2 linked regions of the Salipiger abyssi genome follow. The protein of the gene in region 2 binds, or shares a complex with, the protein of the main gene of each other region. Links are inferred from orthologs where the notes say so. Each region holds a gene or a part of one and is shown on either strand. Other genes may lie near its edges. The genes, in order: metK and groL.

Region 1 (3,292 bases), 260 kb from region 2 along the record:
TGACGGCGATCCAGTGGAGCGCGGTGCTCGGACCGCACGGGCTCACCTTCGTCACCCTCGGCCTTGCGGCGCTGGCCGTGGCAGGGCTGCGCGGCGGGCGCCGGGCCTGGCGCTCCGGGCTCGGGGCGCTGCTGCTCTTTGTCGCGCTCCTCGGCGGTGGCGCGGCGCTGGTGCCGCCGCTTCAGGATCTCGCCGACAGGCCCGTGGTGCGGCTGGTGCAGCCCAATGCGCCGCAGCAGCAGAAATGGGATCGCGCCTATATTCCAATGTTCTTCGACCGGCAGGTAGATTTCACCGCCGCGCCCTCGCATGACGGGCTGCCGCGCCCGGCGCTGACGGTCTGGCCGGAAACCTCGCTGCCGATGCTGCTCGACCATGCCGACGAGGCGCTGGGCATCGTCACCGATGCCGCCTTTCCCGGCGAGGTGGTGCTGGGCATCCAGCGCGAGGAGGGCGGTGCCTGGTACAATTCGCTGGTGCTGGCGGGGCAGGGGCCGCGGGTGTCGCAGGTCTATGACAAGCATCATCTCGTGCCCTTCGGCGAATACATGCCCGCCGCCGAGATCTTTCAGCGCTGGAACATCGCCGGGCTGGCGCAGCGCGCGGCGGGGGCTACGCCTCCGGGCCGGGGCCGCGCCTGCTGGATCTCGGGCCGGAGCTGGGCCATGCGCTGCCGCTCATTTGCTACGAGGCGGTGTTTCCGCAGGATCTGCGCGCGCCGGGCCGCCCCGATCTGCTGCTTCAGATCACCAATGACGCCTGGTTCGGCACCTTCTCCGGCCCTTACCAGCATCTGGCACAGGCCCGCATCCGTGCCATCGAGCAGGGGCTGCCGATGCTGCGCGCCGCCAATACCGGGGTTTCGGCGGTGATCGACGGGGCGGGGCGGGTGCTGCAATCGCTGCCGCTGGGCGAAGCGGGCTATCTCGACGCGCGCCTACCGCCGCCGCTGCGCGTGACGCCCTACAGCCGCATGGGCGATCTGCCGGCGCTGGGGCTGCTCTTTGTGCTTGCGATTGCGGCATTCCTGCGGCGCGGGCGGAATTCGATTGACGGCCCTGCCGCAACCACGTAGCCATGTCGCGTTACATCCCCGTCACAACGGCTTCCTGGCGTGACGGTCGGTACTCAATGGAGCGCTCATGTCCCGACAAAACTATACTTTCACTTCGGAATCCGTGTCCGAAGGTCACCCTGACAAGGTCTGCGACCGCATTTCCGATGCGGTTCTCGACGCCCTTCTGGCGGAGGATCCGCTGGCGCGCGTCGCCTGCGAGACCTTTGCCACCACCGACCGCGTGGTCATCGGTGGCGAGATCGGGCTGACCGATCAGGAGAAACTCGCCGAATACATGGAGGCGATCCCGGATATCGTCCGTGCCTGCATCAAGGATATCGGGTATGAGCAGGACAAGTTCCATCATGCCACCTGCGAGATCACCAACCTTCTGCACGAGCAGTCGGCGCATATCGCCCAAGGGGTGACCGGCGGCGGCAACCGTGACGAGGGGGCCGGCGATCAGGGCATCATGTTCGGCTATGCCACCAACGAGACGCCGCAGATGATGCCGGCGCCGATCCTGTTCTCCCACGCTGTGCTGAAGCGGCTGGCCGAGGCGCGCAAATCCGGCGAACAGCCGGTGCTGGGGCCGGACGCGAAATCGCAGTTCTCGGTGCGTTACGAGGGCGGCAAGCCCGTCGGCGTGACCTCGGTGGTGCTGTCGCACCAGCATCTCGACCCGGCGCTGACCTCGGAAGATGTGCGCGCCATCGTCGAGCCCTATATCCGCGAAGTGCTGCCCGAGGGCTGGCTGAGTGCGGAGACCGAATGGTGGGTGAACCCGACCGGCGCCTTCGTGATCGGCGGGCCCGATGGCGATGCCGGTCTCACGGGGCGCAAGATCATCGTCGACACCTATGGCGGCGCGGCCCCGCATGGCGGCGGCGCGTTCTCGGGCAAGGATCCCACCAAGGTCGACCGGTCGGCGGCCTATGCGGCGCGCTATCTGGCCAAGAACGTGGTCGCCGCGGGCATGGCCGAGCGCTGCACCGTGCAGCTCTCCTATGCCATCGGCGTGGCCAAGCCGCTGTCGATCTATGTCGACACCCACGGCACGGGTGAGCTTGACGAGGCGCTGATCGAGGCGGCGATCCCGAAAGTGATGGATCTCACCCCGCGCGGCATCCGCACGCATCTCGATCTCAACAAGCCGATCTACGAGCGCACCGCGGCTTATGGCCATTTCGGGCGCGAACCCGATGCGGAAGGTGGGTTCTCGTGGGAGCAGACCAATCTCGCCGAGGCGTTGAAGAAAGAAGTTTGAGGCGGGTATGATCGCCGAAAGAAAGAGGGCGCCCGGCTGGGCGCCCTTTTTGGTGAGAGGCGGGGGGATATTTTGCGGAGCGGTGGGCCCTCAAACCAGCCGCGAAACGTCCTTGGCGGCGCGCACGAAATCCTTGAACAGCGGGTGCGGATCGAAGGGTTTCGACTTCAGCTCCGGGTGGAACTGCACACCGATGAACCACGGATGATCGGGCCATTCCACGATTTCCGGCAGACGCCCGTCCGGCGACATGCCCGAAAAACACAGCCCGCTCGTCTCCAGCGCTTCGCGATACTTGATATCGACCTCGTAGCGGTGGCGGTGGCGCTCGTCGATGGCGTTGGTGCCGTAGACCTTGGCCACCTTGGAGCCGTCCTTCAGCACCGCGTCATAGGCGCCGAGCCGCATGGTGCCGCCCTTGTCGTCGGCCACCGAGCGGTTGACCTTCTGGTTGCCCTGCACCCATTCCTTGAGGTGATAGACCACCGGCTCGAACCGTTTCTCGCCCTTCTCATGGTCGAACTCCTCCGACCCGGCTTTCTTGACCCCGGCGACGTTGCGCGCCGCCTCGATCACCGCCATTTGCATGCCGAGGCAGATGCCGAGATAGGGCACCTTGTGCTCGCGGGCGAATTGCGCCGCCTTGATCTTGCCCTCGGTGCCGCGCTCGCCGAAACCGCCGGGCACCAGGATCGCGTCGTAATTTTCCAGATAGGGCGCCGGATCTTCGCGCTCGAAGAGCTCGGCATCGACCCAGTTCACATTGACCTTGACCCGGTTGGCCAGCCCGCCATGAGTCAGCGCCTCGGCGATGGATTTATAGGCGTCTTCGAGCTGCGTGTACTTGCCTACGATGGCAACATTCACGTCCCCCTCGGGGTTGTGGATGCGCTCGGACACATCCTCCCATTTCTCCAGATTGGGGCGCGGCGCCGGGGTGATCTGGAACGCGTCCAGCACCGCCTGAT
Region 2 (3,270 bases):
GTGTACAGGCTTGAAGGATCGCCTATGGTGAGGGGTTACACCGAGATTTCGAAGCGCCTCTCTGTGGCTTTTCGATCCGTAGCCTGCATTGGTCTCCCAGCCGTATCCGGGATGGTGTTGCGCCAAATCCCGCATGTGTCTGTCGCGCCACGTTTTGGCGACGATAGAGGCCGCCGCGATGCTCACCGAGCGGCCATCGCCGCCGATCAGCGGGGTGGCGGGACAGGTGAGCTGCGGCGGCAAAAAGCGCCCGTCGACCAGCACATGGCCGGGCGGGCGTGGCAGGTCTGTGAGCGCCCGGTGCATGGCGAGCAGGCTGGCCTGGAGGATGTTGATCTCGTCGATCTCCTCGACGCTGGCCCAGCCGAGACCCACCTCGGCGCATTCCCAGAGCCAGCCCGCCAGCCGCGCCCGGCGCTTGGCCGAGAGCTTCTTGGAATCGTTCAGCCCCGGCGGGATGCACTCCGGGTCCAGCACCACGGCCGCCGCCACCACGGGGCCGGCCAGCGGGCCGCGCCCGACCTCGTCGACCCCGGCGACCAGTCGGCCATGCTGCCAGTGCTCTGTCTCATGCATTGTGTCCGGCCCGTCCATGTCGTCTTTGAAAGCGCAAAGCCTTCATGCCTGCAAGCACCCGGCCCGCCGCCACAACGAATTTGTTGTCTCAAGCCGGCAAACGGCAGGCGCCGCAAGATTTTTCGTACGAAAAATCTTGCGGCCGGGCGGGGAAACGCCGGCGAAAAAGACAAAGGCGCCCGAAGGCGCCTTTGCTTTATCAGCTGTGACAGCATCACATGTCGCGGTGCGACAGGTGATTACATCATGCCGCCCATGCCGCCCATGTCGGGCATGCCGCCGGCCGGCGCTGCGCCTTCTTTCTGCGGCTTGTCGGCCACCATCGCTTCGGTGGTGATCAGCAGGCCCGCGATCGAAGCGGCGTCTTCCAGTGCGGTCCGCACGACTTTCGCCGGGTCGATCACGCCGAACTTGAACATGTCGCCATATTCGTCGGTCTGAGCGTTGTAGCCGAACTTCAGATCGTCGGATTCGCGGATCTTGCCTGCGACGACGGAGCCGTCGACACCGGCGTTCTCGGCGATCTGACGCAGCGGGGATTCCAGTGCCTTGCGCACGATGGTGATCCCGGCGTTCTGGTCGCTGTTGACACCCGTCAGGCCCTCGAGCGCCTTGGCGCCCTGCACCAGCGCGACGCCGCCGCCGACCACGATGCCTTCCTGAACGGCCGCGCGGGTCGCGTTCAGCGCGTCATCGACACGGTCCTTGCGCTCTTTCACTTCCACTTCGGTCATGCCGCCGACGCGGATCACGGCAACACCGCCGGCCAGCTTGGCCACGCGCTCTTGCAGCTTCTCACGGTCGTAATCGGAGGTGGTTTCCTCGATCTGCGTGCGGATCTGCGAAACGCGCGCTTCGATCTCGGCTTTCTCGCCATGGCCGTCGACGATGGTGGTCTCGTCCTTGGTCAGGGTGACGGTCTTGGCGGTGCCCAGCATGTCCATGGTGACATTCTCGAGCTTCATGCCCAGATCTTCCGAGATCACCTGGCCGCCGGTCAGGATCGCGATGTCCTGCAGCATGGCCTTGCGGCGGTCGCCGAAGCCCGGTGCTTTCACGGCTGCGATCTTCAGGCCGCCGCGCAGCTTGTTGACCACGAGGGTCGCCAGCGCTTCGCCTTCGACGTCTTCCGCGATGATCAGCAGCGGTTTCTGCGACTGGATCACCTGCTCGAGCAGCGGCACCAGCGGTTGCAGCGAGGAGAGTTTCTTCTCGTGCAGCAGGATCATGCAGTCGTCGAGCTCTGCAATCATCTTGTCGGCGTTGGTCACGAAGTAGGGCGACAGGTAGCCGCGGTCGAACTGCATGCCTTCGACAACGTCGGTCTCGGTTTCGAGGCCCTTGTTCTCTTCGACGGTGATCACACCCTCGTTGCCGACCTTCTGCATCGCGTCGGCGATCTGCTTGCCGATCTCGGCTTCGCCGTTGGCGGAGATGGTGCCGACCTGAGCGACTTCGTTGGAGTCGTTCACCGGGCGGGCAGCGGCCTTGATGGCTTCGACGACCTTGGCGGTGGCCAGGTCGATGCCGCGCTTGAGGTCCATCGGGTTCATGCCCGCTGCGACCGACTTCATGCCTTCCTTGACGATGGCCTGGGCCAGAACCGTCGCGGTGGTGGTGCCGTCGCCGGCCTCGTCATTGGTGCGGGAAGCGACTTCCTTCACCATCTGCGCGCCCATGTTCTCGAACTTGTCTTCCAGTTCGATCTCCTTGGCCACCGACACACCGTCCTTGGTGATGCGGGGGGCGCCGAAGGATTTGTCGAGCACCACGTTGCGGCCTTTCGGGCCGAGGGTCACCTTCACCGCGTCGGCGAGGATGTTCACGCCCTTGAGCATGCGCGAGCGGGCGTCGGTATCGAACTTCACATCTTTAGCAGCCATGTGCGTTCTCCTGATTCTGAATTACGGTTGAGGACGTCGGAGCGGCGCTTACGCGGCCTCGGTCACGCCGAGGATGTCCGATTCCTTCATGATGAGCAGCTCTTCGCCGTCGATGCTGACTTCGGTGCCCGACCACTTGCCGAACAGAACCTTGTCGCCTTCCTTGACGGCCATCGCGATCAGCTCACCGCTGTCCTTGCGCGCGCCTTCGCCACATGCGACCACGAGGCCCTCGGCGGGCTTTTCCTTGGCGCTGTCGGGGATGATCAGACCGCCTTTGGTCTTTTCGTCGCTTTCCACGCGGCGAACCAGCACGCGGTCATGAAGCGGTTTGAATGCCATCTTCGAGTCTCCTAGCTCAAAGGTTGTCCTTTATGGCCCCCTGCGGGACCATTAGCACTCATGCGGAGCGAGTGCTAACGGCGCATAGCTAGGCAGCGTCGCGAGTCGTGTCAACCGGACAGATCACGAAAAAATGCGCCGCAGGAGAGGCGCCTGACCTGCCGGTCAGGAGCGCTGGCCCGCGCATTGCGGGGCGGGCATGGTAACTTGCCCTTATCCATGCTTTGCTGTGCGCCATCCGCGCGCCGCGCCCCAGACCGAGATCTCTTCGATGCCCGTCCATCCCACCACACCGGTCCCGGTGTCTCACCGCCATGGCAGATCCGCGCCCGACAACCTCCGGGGCATCGTGTTGATAACAATCGGATTTGTCTGCTTCGGCGCCACCGATGCGCTGGCCAAGCTGCTCACCTCCGATCTGCCCTCGCTGGAGGTCGCCTGGTTCCGGCAGATCGGCCTCTTCACCGGC

The links.
Region 1: the proteins of groL (region 2) and metK are in contact, whole or in part, in a cryo-EM structure (PDB 8P4O), measured with the Escherichia coli proteins. The link is inferred for Salipiger abyssi from one-to-one orthologs.

Annotation. Positions count from the first base shown.
Region 1 is NZ_CP015093.1:653,108-656,399, reverse strand. Bases 260-3,233 are described here. They hold metK (methionine adenosyltransferase), read left to right. Parts: upstream 260-1,142; coding sequence 1,143-2,324; downstream 2,325-3,233. Other genes in these bases: pyrG (CTP synthase), read right to left, coding at 2,415-3,233; Ga0080574_RS26835 (nitrilase-related carbon-nitrogen hydrolase), read left to right, coding at 695-1,075. Outside these bases: more of pyrG, read right to left, coding at 3,234-3,292. UniProt on the Escherichia coli protein: Catalyzes the formation of S-adenosylmethionine (AdoMet) from methionine and ATP.
Region 2 is NZ_CP015093.1:914,173-917,442, forward strand. What follows is about bases 138-3,089. They hold groL (chaperonin GroEL), read right to left. Parts: upstream 2,460-3,089; coding sequence 816-2,459; downstream 138-815. Other genes in these bases: rnhB (ribonuclease HII), read right to left, coding at 138-576; Ga0080574_RS08070 (co-chaperone GroES), read right to left, coding at 2,508-2,801. Also shown: more of rnhB, read right to left, coding at 1-137; Ga0080574_RS08075 (DMT family transporter), read left to right, coding at 3,151-3,270.